3 regions of the Cupriavidus mimosae genome follow, and region 2 is predicted to be linked to each of the others. Evidence: predicted binding sites of a transcription regulator. Region 2 holds the regulator's gene; each other region holds the start of a gene.

Evidence for each region. The regulator HrcA, encoded in region 2, represses chaperone genes, less so after heat shock. The targets are predictions, from matches to a motif close to TTAGCACTCNNNNNNNNNGAGTGCTAA.
Region 1: the regulator HrcA is predicted to act here: its motif matches at 3,208-3,234, upstream of groES (co-chaperone GroES).
Region 3: the regulator HrcA is predicted to act here: its motif matches at 2,872-2,898, upstream of rpoH (RNA polymerase sigma factor RpoH).

What each region holds. Positions count from the first base shown of each region.
Region 1 covers NZ_JALHRY010000011.1:35,637-40,742, forward strand. Annotated here, with positions in the region: gene leuC (3-isopropylmalate dehydratase large subunit) at 1-422, shown strand, start outside; gene leuD (3-isopropylmalate dehydratase small subunit) at 442-1,080, shown strand; gene MKD50_RS20190 (Bug family tripartite tricarboxylate transporter substrate binding protein) at 1,136-2,128, shown strand; gene ycaC (isochorismate family cysteine hydrolase YcaC) at 2,291-2,917, shown strand; gene groES (co-chaperone GroES) at 3,329-3,619, shown strand; gene groL (chaperonin GroEL) at 3,667-5,106, shown strand, end outside.
Region 2 covers NZ_JALHRY010000006.1:232,168-237,273, forward strand. Annotated here, with positions in the region: gene MKD50_RS13715 (thioredoxin family protein) at 1-297, opposite strand, end outside; gene grpE (nucleotide exchange factor GrpE) at 402-977, opposite strand; gene MKD50_RS13725 (hypothetical protein) at 1,253-1,426, shown strand; gene MKD50_RS13730 (RNA-binding S4 domain-containing protein) at 1,489-1,884, opposite strand; gene hemH (ferrochelatase) at 1,881-2,996, opposite strand; gene hrcA (heat-inducible transcriptional repressor HrcA) at 3,103-4,137, opposite strand; gene MKD50_RS13745 (NAD kinase) at 4,252-5,106, shown strand, end outside.
Region 3 covers NZ_JALHRY010000005.1:94,218-99,323, reverse strand. Annotated here, with positions in the region: gene MKD50_RS11105 (ABC transporter ATP-binding protein) at 1-663, shown strand, start outside; gene ybiB (DNA-binding protein YbiB) at 748-1,740, shown strand; gene MKD50_RS11095 (pirin family protein) at 1,760-2,635, opposite strand; gene rpoH (RNA polymerase sigma factor RpoH) at 2,979-3,908, shown strand; gene MKD50_RS11085 (SCO family protein) at 4,012-4,632, opposite strand; gene cyoE (heme o synthase) at 4,745-5,106, opposite strand, start outside.

The DNA of each region.
Region 1 (5,106 bases), on a different contig from region 2:
GCCTGCTGCCGAATACGCCGATCGAAGCGGTCGCGGTCGACAAGGTCTTTATCGGGTCGTGCACCAACGCGCGTATCGAAGACCTGCGCGCCGCGGCGGAAGTCGTGCGCGGCCGGCATGTGTCGCCGCGCATCCGGCAGGCGCTGGTGGTGCCGGGCTCGGGGCTGGTCAAGTCCCAGGCCGAGGCCGAGGGGCTCGATCAGGTCTTTGTCGCGGCGGGCTTTGAATGGCGCGAGCCGGGCTGCTCGATGTGCCTGGGCATGAACGACGACCGCCTTGCCGCGGGCGAACGCTGCGCATCGACGTCGAACCGCAATTTCGAAGGCAGGCAGGGACCGGGCGGGCGCACCCACCTGGTGAGCCCACAGATGGCGGCCGCGGCCGCCGTCGCGGGGCACTTCGTCGATGTCCGCGCGTTGTAACAGCAGAGGAAGCCGAGCCATGAAAGCCTTTACCACTCTGGATGGCCTGGTCGCGCCGCTGGACCGCGCCAATGTCGATACCGATGCCATCCTGCCCAAGCAGTTCCTGAAATCCATCCGTCGCAGCGGCTTCGGCCCCTACTTGTTCGACGAATGGCGCTACCTCGACCACGGCGAGCCCGGGCAGGACTGCAGCGCGCGGCCGCTGAACCCGGACTTCGTTCTGAACCAGCCGCGCTACCGCGGCGCGTCGATCCTGCTGGCGCGCGAGAACTTCGGCTGCGGCTCCTCGCGCGAGCATGCGCCGTGGGCGCTGGAAGACTTCGGCCTGCGCGCGCTGATCGCGCCGAGCTTTGCCGACATCTTCTACAACAACTGCCTGAAGAACGGCCTGCTGCCGATGGTGGCGGCGCCGGAGGTGGTCGACCGCCTGTTTGCCGAGGTGGCCGCCACGCCGGGCTACCGGCTGCAGGTGGACCTCGCCGCGCAGCAAGTCATCACGCCGGCCGGGGAGGTGATCCCTTTCACGCTCGACCCGTTCAAGCAGCATTGCCTGCTCAACGGGCTGGACGATATCGCCCTCGCGCTGCGCCACGCCGCGCAGATAGACGCCTACGAGCAAGCGCGGCGGCAGCGCGAACCCTGGTTGTTCAATTGAACGGACATCCGGCCGCACGAGCCGGAAAACCCCGACAACGACAGATGGAGACATGATGAACTGGAACACTCACACCCTTCGCGCACTGTGCGCCACCGTGCTCGGCCTGGCCTGCTTCGCCGGCGCAGGTACCGCCTTGGCACAGGCCTATCCCGCCCAGCCTATCCGCATGGTCGTACCGTACGCACCCGGCGGTACGACCGACATCATCGCCAGGCAACTGGCCCAGCGCATGTCCGAGAAGCTGCGCCAGCCGGTGGTGGTAGAGAACAAGAGCGGTGCCAACACCGTGATCGGCGCCGACGCGGTCGCCAAGGCGCAGCCCGACGGCTACACGCTGCTGCTGACCAACGACGCCACCTTCGTGCTCAATCCGGTGGTGCTGCCATCGGTGTCCTACAACGTCGCGCGCGATTTCGCGCCGGTGGCGGCGATCGGCTATGTGCCGCTGGTGATGGCGGTATCGGGCAGCCTGCCGGTGGACAGCGTGAAGGAGCTGGCGGCCTATGCCAAGGCCCGCCCGCAGGCGCTCAGCTACGGCTCGTTCGGTGCCGGCAGCCAGCCGCACCTGATGGGCGCGCTGTTCAACAAGCTGGCCGGCACGGACCTCGTGCACGTGCCGTACAAGGGCTCGGCGCCCGCGGTGGCCGATGTCGTCGGTGGACAGATCCTGATGACCTTCCCGGCGCTGCCGACGATCCAGAGCTTCGTCGCGGCGAAGAAGCTCAAGGTGCTGGCGGTCAGCGGCGACAAGCGCACGCGCGCATTGCCGCAGGTCCCCACCTTCGAAGAGGCCGGCTACAAGGAAATGAATATCTCCGCGGTCTACGGCGTGCTGGCGCCGGCCAAGGTGCCGCGCGCGGTGGTCGACAAGCTCAATGCCGCCATCCGCGAGATCCTCGACGAACAGGATTTCGTGGAGAAGCACTTTGCGGCGCAGGGGATGGTGCCGATGAAGCTGACCCCGGAACAGTTTGCGCGCTATATCGAAACGCAGACGCAGCAGACGCGCAAGGTGGTGGCGTTGTCGGGGATCAGGGTCGAGTAGGCGAGGCTGCGCCGCATGGCCCGCGACAGTCCATGCCGGTTCGCTCTTTTCCGCTAGCGCGAGAAGGATGGGGCAACGGCGGCATGGATGGCAACGCCGCTTGCGCAAGATTTTCACCACGCGTGTCCAACGGAACCGGACGCGCATTCATAGGAGCGGAAGATGAGCAAGACCTACAAGCGTTTGGACAAGAGCCAGGCAGCGGTACTGATGGTGGATCATCAGGCCGGCCTGCTGTCGCTGGTGCGCGATATCGAGCCGGACAAGTTCAAGAACAACGTTCTCGCCATGGCGGATCTGGCCAAATATTTCAAGCTGCCGACGATCCTGACCACCAGTTTCGAGGACGGGCCCAACGGGCCGCTGGTACCTGAGCTCAAGGCGATGTTCCCCGATGCGCCGTTTATTCCGCGCCCGGGGCAGATCAACGCGTGGGACAACGAAGACTTCGTCAAGGCGGTGAAGGCGACCGGCAAGAAGCAGTTGCTGATCGCCGGGGTGGTGACTGAAGTCTGCGTGGCATTTCCGGCATTGTCCGCGATCGAAGAAGGCTACGATGTGTTCGTGGTGACCGATGCATCCGGGACGTTCAATGAGGTGACGCGCGAATCGGCGTGGCACCGCATGGCCGAGGCCGGCGCCCAACTGATGACGTGGTTCGGCGTTGCCTGCGAGCTTCATCGTGACTGGCGCAACGACATCGAAGGACTGGGGACTTTGTTCTCCAATCATATTCCCGACTATCGGAACCTGATTACGGCGTACACCACCGTGAAGGGCGGCAAATAACATCACGCCGGCCATCGGTAAAAGAGCGCGAAAGGCGGTGCCGGGCAGGCCAGCAAGCTGGCGCGCGAAGCCCCGGCGCCGCGCTGGCCGATGGCCAGGCAGTAAGGCATTATTCTGCTGGCGATGCGGCGCGAGTCCGATTCGTGCCGCAGCGTCGACATATCGCGATGATCGACAGCATCGCCTGGGGCGCCATCCTGCGCCCCGAATCTCCACGTGCGCTGCGCCCGTCCCCCGGGAAAACCCGTATTCGGCCCCTGTCTTGAAATGCCCCTACCCCGTCCCTATAATTAGCACTCGTCAGGGGTGAGTGCTAACAGCCCTCTGCGAGACCTGAACATTTCTGACGGCCGTCGCCTCGGTAGCCGGCCGATTTGTGATCAAAAACACACTTTGTATCTAGGAGTCCGTATGAATCTGCGTCCTCTGCACGACCGCGTGATCGTGAAGCGTCTGGACAACGAAACCAAGACCGCGTCCGGTATCGTGATTCCCGACAACGCTGCCGAGAAGCCCGATCAAGGCGAAGTGCTGGCAATCGGTCCCGGCAAGAAGGATGACAAGGGCAACAACATCGCCCTGGACGTCAAGGTCGGCGATCGCGTGCTGTTCGGCAAGTATGCCGGCCAGGGCGTGAAGGTGGATGGCCAGGAACTGCTGGTCATGCGCGAAGAAGACATCATGGCCGTGGTCAACAAGTAATCCGTTACTTGTAGCCCCACCCGTACAGATTTCAGGAGATTCAGAACATGGCAGCAAAAGACGTAGTGTTCGGCGACGCCGCCCGTGCCAAGATGGTCGAAGGCGTGAACATCCTCGCCAACGCAGTCAAGGTGACCCTGGGCCCGAAGGGCCGCAACGTGGTGCTCGAGCGCAGCTTCGGCGGCCCGACCGTGACCAAGGACGGCGTGTCCGTGGCCAAGGAAATCGAGCTGAAGGACAAGCTGCAGAACATGGGCGCCCAGATGGTCAAGGAAGTCGCTTCCAAGACCAGCGACAACGCCGGTGACGGTACCACCACCGCAACCGTGCTGGCCCAGTCGATCGTGCGCGAAGGCATGAAGTTCGTCGCCGCCGGCATGAACCCGATGGACCTGAAGCGCGGCATCGACAAGGCTGTCGGCGCTGCCGTCGAAGAGCTGAAGAAGATCAGCAAGCCCACCACCACCAGCAAGGAAATCGCCCAGGTTGGCGCGATCTCGGCCAATAGCGACGCCTCGATCGGCGAGCGCATCGCCGAAGCCATGGACAAGGTCGGCAAGGAAGGCGTGATCACCGTCGAAGACGGCAAGTCGCTGGCCGACGAGCTGGAAGTCGTGGAAGGCATGCAGTTCGACCGCGGCTACCTGTCGCCGTACTTCATCAACAACCCGGAAAAGCAGGTGGTCCAGCTGGACAGCCCGTTCGTGCTGCTGTTCGACAAGAAGATCAGCAACATCCGCGACCTGCTGCCGGTGCTGGAGCAAGTGGCCAAGGCCGGCCGTCCGCTGCTGATCATCGCTGAAGACGTCGAGGGCGAAGCCCTGGCGACCCTGGTGGTCAACAACATCCGTGGCATCCTGAAGACCGCCGCCGTCAAGGCCCCGGGCTTCGGCGACCGCCGCAAGGCCATGCTGGAAGACATCGCCATCCTGACCGGCGGCACCGTCATCGCCGAGGAAATCGGCCTGACGCTGGAAAAGGCCACCCTGAACGACCTGGGCCAGGCCAAGCGCATCGAGATCGGCAAGGAAAACACCATCATCATCGATGGCGCCGGCGACGCCGCTGCGATCGAAGGCCGCGTGAAGCAGATCCGCGCCCAGATCGAAGAAGCGACTTCGGACTACGACCGTGAAAAGCTGCAAGAGCGCGTGGCCAAGCTGGCCGGCGGTGTTGCCGTGATCAAGGTTGGCGCTGCCACCGAAGTCGAAATGAAGGAAAAGAAGGCCCGCGTGGAAGACGCCCTGCACGCCACCCGCGCTGCGGTGGAAGAAGGCATCGTCCCCGGCGGTGGTGTGGCCCTCCTGCGCGCCCGCGCTGCGATCTCGGCCCTGACCGGTGAAAACCCGGACCAGAACGCCGGTATCAAGATCGTGCTGCGCGCGATGGAAGAGCCGCTGCGCCAGATCGTGCTGAACGCTGGTGAAGAAGCTTCGGTCGTCGTTGCCAAGGTCATCGAAGGCAAGGGCAACTACGGCTACAACGCC
Region 2 (5,106 bases):
GTGCAGGCCGAAGCGCCGTCCCAGCTGCGGGTGCGCATAGACGTTGGCATGCAGCCAGTGCAGTTCCAGCGCGCGCACCGGTCCGGGATTGGCCAGCATGGCCTTCTTGGCCATTTCGCAGTTGAAGCAGTCCACGCCCCAGAAGAACACGCACACCAGCGCGTCTCCGGCGGCGGCGATGGCGGCGTCGATGGTGGCGTCGTCGACCTCGCGCATGGCAAAGGCATCAAAGGCGCGGTGGTCGAGATGCGGGGCCGCGGACGGGTCCGGCGCGTCGGCTTGCGGTTCGGTGCTCATGGTTCGCTCCTGATGCGCTTCGCCCCGGATGAGGCGCGCTCCCAATGACGAACGCCCGGGCCGGCAGGCACCGGGCGTCGGGCCGTGACGGCAGGGCCGGCGGCTTACTTCGGCGCCGCGACCGTGACCAGGGCCGGGCGCAGCACGCGGTCGGCAATGGTGTAGCCGCGCTGCAGCACGGTGACCACGGTATTGGGCTCCTGGTCCGCCGGCACCATCGAGATGGCCTGGTGGCGGTGCGGGTCGAACTTCTCGCCCACCGGATTGAGTTCGACGATCTTGCCGCGCTCGAAGGCGGCGGCCAGCTGGCGCGCGGTCAGTTCCACGCCTTCGCGCAGCTTGGCGATATCGCCGGAGCCGTCGGCCAGCGCGGCCTGCAGGCTGTCCATGACCGGCAGCAGGTTGTCGGCAAAGTTCTCGATGGCGAACTTGTGCGCCTTGGCGACATCGTCCTGCGCCCGCCGGCGGATGTTCTCGCCTTCGGCAACGGCGCGCATGTACAGGTCGTAATGCTCGCTGGCCTTGGCTTCCAGGGCGGCCAGCTGGGCCGCCACGTCGTCCACGGCGGTAGCCGCAGTTTCGGGCGCGCCGGTCTCCGGGCTGGCGGTGGCGGTGCTGGCCGCCTCATCGCCCGCAGGCGTCGCAGTCTGGTTGGATGGCGTCTGCTTCTGGTCTTCCATGTCGATCCGTATCAATGCAGTGTCGCGGCCCGCCGTGGGGCTGGCCGCGGGTGGTAAATCGGCGTGTGTCCGATGCAGGTGGTGGCAGCTCGCCGCATTTCAAGAGTGGCGCCGGCGCGACGCCGAAACACACGGTTACAAAGCCTGGCCTGCTGCAATCGACGCCTTATTGCTTTGCGCCGATGCCCTCACTAAGATTCTTAGTAAGAAAAATGACAAAAATGTCGAGGGCCCAGGAGATGGTTCATTTTTGTGCCGCTTCCGAAAGGTTGGCCATGCATAAGCTACCAGTCGTGACGCTGTGCCTCGTGGCCGCACTGGCGGTCATGACCGCCTTTATCTGCCTGTCCGGCGCCTTTACCCCGCGCGATACGGAGTATGGCAGCGGCAAGGCGGTGTTCAAGCACTACATCGTTCCCTTCGTCAGCCAGGACGTCGCGCAGGAATAAGCTGCCCCACCTGGCGATCCATCGCGCGGCGGCACCGGCAACGGTGCCGCCGCGCTGCCATCTCAGCCGTTGAAGTCGTCGATGCGGCGGCGGTCGCGCTTGGTCGGGCGCCCCTGGATCTGCGCAGAGGGTTCGGGCTGCAGGCGCCGGCGCTCAGCGTCGGCGGCCCGGCGCGACTGACTCTCGGCACTTTCCTGGTACAGCGTCTGCGCCACCGGCGCCGGCCCGCGCGCCGCGGCGATGCCCTTCACTTCGAACTCCCAGCGCTGCTGGTGTGCCTCCAGCGCAACCTTGTCGCCGGGCTTGACCTCGCGCGAGTTCTTGCACAGCTGGCCGTTGACGGTCACCTTGCCGCGCTCCACGGCTTCGGCCGCGAGCGAGCGGGTCTTGAAGAAGCGCGCGCACCACAGCCATTTGTCGATGCGCTGGCGCGCATCCGCCTCGAAATCCACGTTCATGCCGCCGCTCCCCGCGCTTGCGCACGCGTGCGCCGCGCTTCCAGTTCATGCGCATGCGGCGTGGCCAGCGGCCAGCCCTGCAGGTGCTGCAGCGCGATCTCCGCCATCGCCGCGACCCACGGCGCGGCATCGTTCATGCACGGAATGAAATGGAATTCCTTGCCGCCCGCGACCTTGAACTCAGTCTGGCCTTCCATGGCGATTTCTTCCAGCGTTTCGATGCAGTCCGCCGGAAAGCCAGGGCAGAACACATCGACGCGCCCGGCGCCGACCTTGCCCAGCTCCGCCAGCGTCGGCGCCGTATAGGGCTGCAGCCACTCGGCCTTGCCGAAGCGCGACTGGAACGTCACCTGGTACTGGCCCGGCTGCAGGCCCAGCGCCTCGCCCAGCAGGCGGCCGGTCTTCAGGCACTCGCAGTGGTAGGGATCGCCCAGTTCCAGCGTGCGCCGCGGCACGCCGTGGAACGACAGGATCAGCTTGTCGCCCTGGCCGAAATCCGGCATGCCGTGCCGGCTCCAGTAGGTCGCGACCTGCTGCTGCAGCGCCGAGATATACGCGGGATGGTCATGGAAATGCTTGACCAGCCGCAGCTCGGGCTGGTTGCGCCACTGGCCCAGCGCCCGGAACACCTCGTCGAAGGCGGTGGCCGTGGTGGTGCCCGAGTATTGCGGATACATCGGCAGCACCAGCACCTGCTCGCAGCCCTGGCGGCGCAGCGCTTCCATCACCGAGGCGATCGACGGGTTGCCGTAGCGCATCGCGCACGCCACCGTCACGTCGTGGCCGTTCTGGTGCAGCAGCCGCTGCAGCGCGTGCGCCTGGCGCTCGCTGTAGACCAGCAGCGGCGAGCCCGTCATATGGGCCTCGCGCAGCCAGATCGATTCGTATTTGAGCGCCGACGCACGCGAGCGCAGCGGCAGGATCACGCCGTACAGCAGCGGCAGCCAGGCCGCGCGCGGGATTTCCACTACGCGCGGATCGGACAGGAACTCCCTCAGGTAGCGCCCTACCGCTTTCGGCGTGGGAGCATCGGGTGTGCCCAGGTTGACCAGCAGGATCGCCGTGCGTGGCGCCTGGCCGTGCTGGTAGGCCGGTTCGGGAGAAAACGTCATGTCGCTTCCGGGATGGCGCGATGCCGGGATGGGACGGGCGCGGCGCAGCGGCGCCGGGCTCGCGCGGCGGGACTGGCGCCGTCGTTCAGACCGGAACGCCGGACCACTAGTTCTGGCTCAGCGCGCTCGACAGCAACCGCGCGGTAATGTCGACGATCGGGATCACACGCTCGTAGGCCATGCGGGTGGGGCCGATCACCCCTAGTGTGCCGACGATCTGCCCGTCGACCTCGTACGGCGCGGTGATCACCGCCATGTCTTCGATCGGCACCAGCCGGCTTTCGCCGCCGATAAAGATCTGCACGCCCTGCGCATGGCTGGACACGTCCAGCAGCTGCAGCAGGCTGGTCTTGTGCTCGAACACGTCGAACAGGCGCCGCAGCTTGTCCATGCTCGAGGCCAGGTCGTCGACTTCGAGCAGCTTGCGCTCGCCGCTGATATAGACGTGGTCGTCGTCCTCGTCCTCGGCGGCGCTGCCGGCCTCGACCGCGGCCTGCATCAGCTGCGACATGTCGCGGCGCAGGTCCTGCAGCTCCAGCCGCAGGTGGCTGCGCACGGTGTCGAAGCTCATGCCGGCATAGTGCGAGTTGAAGAAATTGGCAGCCTCGATCAGCTGCGCCGGCGTGTAGGGGAGTTCGGTCTGGATGATGCGGTTCTGCACGTCGCCCTCGGGGCTGACGATGATCAGCAGGATGCGCTTGTCCGACAGCCGCATGAACTCGATCTGCCGGAACGCCTGCGCGCGTCGCGGCGTCATCACCACGCCGGCAAAGTGCGACAGGTTCGAGAGCGTGCGCGCGGCCGCGGTAATCATGCGCTGCGGCCCCAGCTGCTGGCCGCCCAGCTGGTCCTGGATCTGCCCGGTCAGCTCGGCCAGGTCGGCGTTGCGCTCGAGCGGCTTGGCGGTCAGCATCGAGTCGACGAACAGCCGGTAGCCGCGCGGCGTCGGGATGCGGCCGGCCGAGGTGTGCGGGCTGGCGATAAAACCCATTTCCTCGAGATCGGACATCACATTGCGTATCGTCGCCGGCGACAGGTCCAGCCCCGAGTACTTGGACAGGGTGCGGGAACCGACCGGCTGGCCTTCGGCAATGTAGCGCTCGATCAGGGTCTTGAGCAGCGTTTTGGAACGTTCATCCATGATGCCCCGATTTTACGCAAGTTTTGGACCTTCTGGCGGACCGGCCCGATGTGCCGCGGGATGGGCCGCCAGCGCCTGCTGACAACCGTCACGGCGGTATGGTCTAATCCCGGCATGTCCGCCCCAGCCAAAGCCAGCGCCGTGCGCACTCCATTCAAGACCGTCGCCCTGGTGGGCAGGTACTCCACCGCCGGCATCGAAGGGCCGCTGGAAGAGATCGCCTCCTATATCCTGCGCAACGGCCAGGATGTGGTGTTCGAGCGCGAGACCGCGCTGGCCACCGGGCTGACCGCCTACCCCGCCCTGTCCGCCGAAGAGATCGGCACGCAGGCCGACGTGGCCGTGGTGCTGGGCGGCGACGGCACGCTGCTGGGCATTGCGCGCCAGCTCGCCGGCTATGACGTGCCCCTGATCGGCGTGAACCACGGGCGGCTCGGCTTCATGACCGATATTGCGCTGGAAGACGCGCACACCGTGCTGCCCGACATGCTCGACGGCCGCTACGAGTCCGAGACCCGGCTGCTGCTGGCCTCGCGCGTGGTGCGCGACGACATGGACATCTTCTCGGCGCTGGCGCTGAACGACGTGGTGGTGAACCGCTCGGGCATCTCCGGCATGGTCGAGCTGGCGGTTTCGGTCGACGGCCACTTCATGTACAACCAGCGTTCCGACGGCCTGATCGTGTCGACCGCCACTGGCTCCACTGCCTACGCGCTGTCGGCCGGCGGGCCGATCCTGCATCCCACGCTGTCGGGCGTGGTGCTGGTACCGATCGCCCCGCACGCGCTGTCGAACCGGCCGATCGTGTTGCCGCACGACGCCGAGGTCACGATCGAAGTGGCGAGCGCGCGCGACGCCAGCGTCAACTTCGACATGCAGTCCCTGACCTCGCTGCTGCCGGGCGACCGCATCGTGGTGCGGCGCTCGCAGAAGACCATCAACCTGCTGCACCCGGTGGGCTACAACTAC
Region 3 (5,106 bases), on a different contig from region 2:
TCCACACTGCTGAACCTGCTGGCGGGGCTGGCCACACCCACCACTGGCGCGCTGATCTGCGCCGGGCGCGAAATCGCCGGGCCCGGCCCGGAGCGCGCGGTGGTGTTCCAGAACCATTCGCTGCTGCCGTGGCTGACTTGCTTCGAGAACGTCTACCTGGGCGTCGAGCGTGTGTTCGCGGCCAGCGAGAACAAGGCGCAGCTCAGGGCGCGCACGCACGACACGCTGGCGCTGGTGGGCCTGAGCCACGCCGAGGGCAAGTATCCGCACGAGATTTCCGGCGGCATGAAGCAGCGCGTCGGCATTGCCCGCGCGCTGGCGATGGCGCCCAAGGTGCTGCTGATGGACGAGCCCTTCGGCGCGCTCGATGCGCTCACGCGGGCGCACCTGCAGGACGAGCTGATCAAGATCGTGGCGCGCACGCGCAGCACGGTGGTGATGGTGACGCACGACGTCGACGAGGCCGTGCTGCTGGCCGACCGCATCGTGATGATGACCAACGGCCCGGCCGCCACCATCGGCGAAATCCTCGCGGTGGACCTGCCGCGCCCGCGCGACCGCGTGGCGCTGGCGGACGATCCGGCTTACCACGGCTGCCGCACCGCGGTGCTGGACTTCCTCTACCGCAAGCAGCGCAATCCGGCGCTGCAGGAAGCGGCGTAGGGACGTACGGTAGCGCCAGGCGGCCATGGGCGAGGTCGCGCGCCTCCGCTATCATGAACCCAGAACACACTACCCCATGCCGCCATGACTACCACCGCCGCCCCATTTCCCGCCGCCCGCTATATCAAGGAGATCGGCCGCGGCGTCAACGGCGCGCGCGCACTGCCGCGCGAGGACGCGCAGGCCCTGTTCGACGCCATGCTGGCGGGCCGCGTGTCCGACCTGGAACTTGGCGCCATCCTGATGGCCTATCGCATCAAGGGCGAGGCGCCGCACGAGCTGGCCGGCATGCTGGAGGCCGCCCATGCGCACTGCGAGCCGCTGCCGGCGCCGCCCGACCGGCAGGTGGTGGTGATTCCCAGCTACAACGGCGCGCGCAAGCAGCCCAACCTGGTGCCGCTGCTGGCACTGCTGCTGGCGCGCGAAGGCATCCCCGTGCTGGTGCACGGCTCGCGCGTGTTCGAGGGCCGCGTGACCAGCATGGCGCTGTTCGAGGCGCTGGGCGTGCCGCTGTGCGCGAGCACCGACGAAGCTTCGGCAAAGCTGCGGGATGGCGACAGCAATGGCCCGCTGGCGGTGCTGCCGGTCGACGTGCTGTCGCCCGGGCTGTCGCGGCTGCTGGAGCGGCGCACCGTGATCGGCCTGCGCAATTCGTCGCATACGGTGGCCAAGATGCTGCAGCCGGTGGGCGAGCATTCGCCCGCCGAAGGCCTGCGGCTGTACAGCTACACCCACCCCGAATACCGCGAGACGCTGACCGACTACTTCTCCCACGAACCCGCCAACGTGCTGCTGGCACGCGGGACCGAGGGCGAGGTGGTGGCCGATGCCCGGCGCACCAGCCGCATCGACTGGTTGCATGAAGGCCACCAGCAGACGCTGGTGGGCCAGGCCGGCGGCTCGATCGGCGACGTGCCGGAGCTGCCGCCGGGCAGCGATGCCGGCCTGACCGTGGCCTGGATCCGGCGCGTGCTCGACGGCGCGGTGCCGGTGCCGGCGCCCATCACCATCCAGATCGAGGCCATCCGCGAATGCCTGCGCCAGGGCACCCGCGTGACCTGGGCCAGCCCGGTCTGAGCCGGCCCCGGCACCACCGTCAGGGCTTGCGCGGGGGCAGCGGAATGCGCTCGGTCTCGCCCGGCACGTGCGGGAACTGGTCGTCCTCCCAGCGCTGGGCCGCGGCCTCGATCGCCAGCTTGCTGCTGGCAACGAAGTTCCAGTAGATAAAGCGGTGCCCGTCGGTCGGGTCGCCGCCCAGCAGCATCACCCGCGACGGCGCCGTGGCCGTCAGCGTGGCCGGCTGGCCCGGCGTCAGCACCACCATGTGCTCGGCCGGCAGCGGCTCGCCGTCGAGCGCGACCGCCCCGTCGACCGGATAAATGCCGCGCTCGGCGTGGTCAGCGGGAATCTCCACGCTGGCGCCCGCGTCCAGCTCGATCGCCACGTACAGCGTGCGGCTGAAGACCTTGACCGGCGAGGCCTGGCCGAACGCATCGCCGGCAATCACCACCATGCGCAGGCCGGGCCGCTCGATGCGCGGCAGCGTCGCGGCGGGATGGTGGAAGAACGATGGCTCGGCGCCCTCATGCTGCTGCGGCAGCGCCACCCAGGTCTGGATGCCGTGCAGGCGCGCGCCTTCCGGGCGCACATGCTCGGGCGAACGCTCCGAGTGAACGATGCCGTGGCCGGCGGTCATCCAGTTCACGTCGCCGGGCCGGATCGCCTGGTCGCTGCCCAGGCTGTCGCGATGGATGATCTCGCCCTCGAACAGGTAGGTAACCGTGGCCAGCCCGATATGGGGATGCGGGCGCACATCGGCGCCCTGGCCCGGTGGCAGCTGCACCGGCCCCATATGGTCGAAGAAAATAAACGGCCCGACAGTCTGGGTTGCCGCGGCCGGCAGCAGCCGGCGCACGGTGAAATCGCCCAGGTCGCGCACATGCGGCTTGAGCAAGTGTTCGATAGCAGACATAACTCCTCCGATCCGATAAGAGAGGCTCGCAAGCATGCCAGTGCGCCGCCCGCCGGTCGAGTGTAGCCGGTGCTGGAACAGTGCATTGCAGCGCGGGGGAGAACCCCGTTACCACCTTGCGCTCTAAATACCAGTGCGCGATGGCAGCGGTATCGTTGTCGTCTCTTTACGATCTATCCGACTATCCGATCAGGTAGAGCGATACGCGGGAACTATCGGGGTCATCGGAACTCCAATTAGCACTCACCCGGCCAGAGTGCTAAGATGTGTTGCAGTGCCGCCGTTCCCCCAAGGGCCGCGGCGCACCGGCAACCAAACCGCCGGACGCGAAAGGAGCCATTGAGTGAACGCAGTCTTGTCTGCCGACCAAACCCTGACGAACAACCGTCTGCCGACGGTGCCCCGGAACACGGGCAGCTTTGCGCTGACCTTTCCGGCGACCGTGGGCAACCTCGACAGCTATATCCAGGCTGTCCACCGCATCCCGCTGCTGACCGCGGAGGAAGAGCAACGCCTGGCGCGTGAGCTGCGCGACCACGATTCCGTCGATGCGGCGCGCCGCCTGGTGATGTCGCACCTGCGGCTGGTGGTGTCGATCGCCCGCCAGTACCTGGGCTATGGCCTGCCCCATGCCGACCTGATCCAGGAAGGCAATATCGGCCTGATGAAGGCGGTGAAGCGTTTCGATCCGGACCAGGGCGTGCGCCTGGTGTCGTACGCGATGCACTGGATCAAGGCGGAAATCCATGAATACGTGCTGAAGAACTGGCGCATGGTCAAGGTGGCCACCACCAAGGCCCAGCGCAAGCTGTTCTTCAACCTGCGCAGCCACAAGCAAGGCGGCCACACGTTCACGCCGGAACAGGTCGAGGCCGTCGCGCGCGAGCTGAACGTCAAGCCCGAAGAAGTGATGGAGATGGAAACCCGCCTGTCGGGCGGCGACCTGGCGCTCGAAGGGCAGGTCGACGACGGCGAAGAGGAATTCGCCCCCATCGCTTACCTGGCCGACAACCACAACGAGCCGACCCGCGTGATGGAAGCCAAGCGCCACGACCGCATGCAGGTCGAGGGGCTGGAAGAAGCGCTGGGCAAGCTCGACGAACGCAGCCGCCGCATCATCGAGGCACGCTGGCTCAACGTCGAGGACGACGGCTCGGGCGGCGCCACGCTGCATGAGCTGGCCGACGAGTTCGGCGTGTCGGCCGAGCGCATCCGGCAGATCGAGGCGGCGGCGATGAAGAAGATGAAGGGCGCGCTGCAGGCATTCGCCTGATCCTCACCGCAACCATGCAAAAGGCCGGTCCATGGACCGGCCTTTTTTGTTGCCCGCGAAGCGTTGGTGCGACGTTATGCCGCACCCTTTCGCCCCGGCTGCGTCAGGACAACAGCTGTTTCAGGTCGTGCGCGATGGGCTCCGGACCCTGGCCGTGGCGGATGAACAACCGCAGCTTGCCCTGCGGATCGAACACATAGCTGCCAGCCGAGTGATCCACGGTGTAGTTGTTGGGTGAGCTGCCCGGCACCTTGGCGTAGAACACCTTGAAGTCCTTGGCCAGCTTCTGCAGCGCGGCTTCGTCGGCCGGACGCAGCCCGACGAAGCGGGGATCGAAGGCGGGCACGTACTGCGCCAGCAGCGCCTGCGTATCGCGTTCCGGATCGACCGTGACGAACAGCACCTGCACGCGGTCCGCATCCGGCCCCAACTGCTCCACGACCGCCTTCAGTTCGGCCATGGTGGTGGGGCAGACATCCGGGCAATGGGTGTAGCCGAAGAACATCACCACCGCCTTGCCCTTGTAGTCGGCCAGGGTGCGCACCTTGCCGGTGTGGTCGGTCAGCGAGAAGTCCTTGCCGAAGTCGGCGGCGCCGGTGATATCGACATTGCGGAACGACGCCTTCTGCTGTCCGCAGGCGGCCAGGGCGAGGGCCAGCGCGGCCAGCAGGGAAAAGCGGCGGAAGGCGGCAAACAGGCCGGAAGCAGGGCTGAGGCTTGGCATGCGGGGGACGGGTCGGGGATGAGAAGGAAACAGCATGCAGTATCGCCGATCATGCTGCTGCGCTCGCGCCGGCGCGGCAAGATGCCGCAGCCGTCGCGCACGCCGGCGCAGCTCAGACCTGCGGCACGAACTTGAAGTAGTGGTCGATCAGCAGCGCGGCAAACAGCAGCGACAGGTACAGGATCGAGAAGCGGAAGGTGCGCTGCGCCAGTTCGTCCGAATAGTTGCGGTACAGCTTCCAGGCATAGGCCAGGAAGCCCGCGCCCAGCGCCAGCGCGGCGGCCAGGTAGATGTAGCCGCTCATGCCGTAGACGAAGGGCAGCAGCGTCGCTGCGATCATCACCAGCGTGTACAGCAGGATATGCAGCAGGGTGTAGCGCTCGCCGTGCGTGACCGGCAGCATCGGCAGGCCGGACTTGGCGTAGTCGGCACGGCGATACAGCGCCAGCGCCCAGAAGTGCGGCGGGGTCCAGG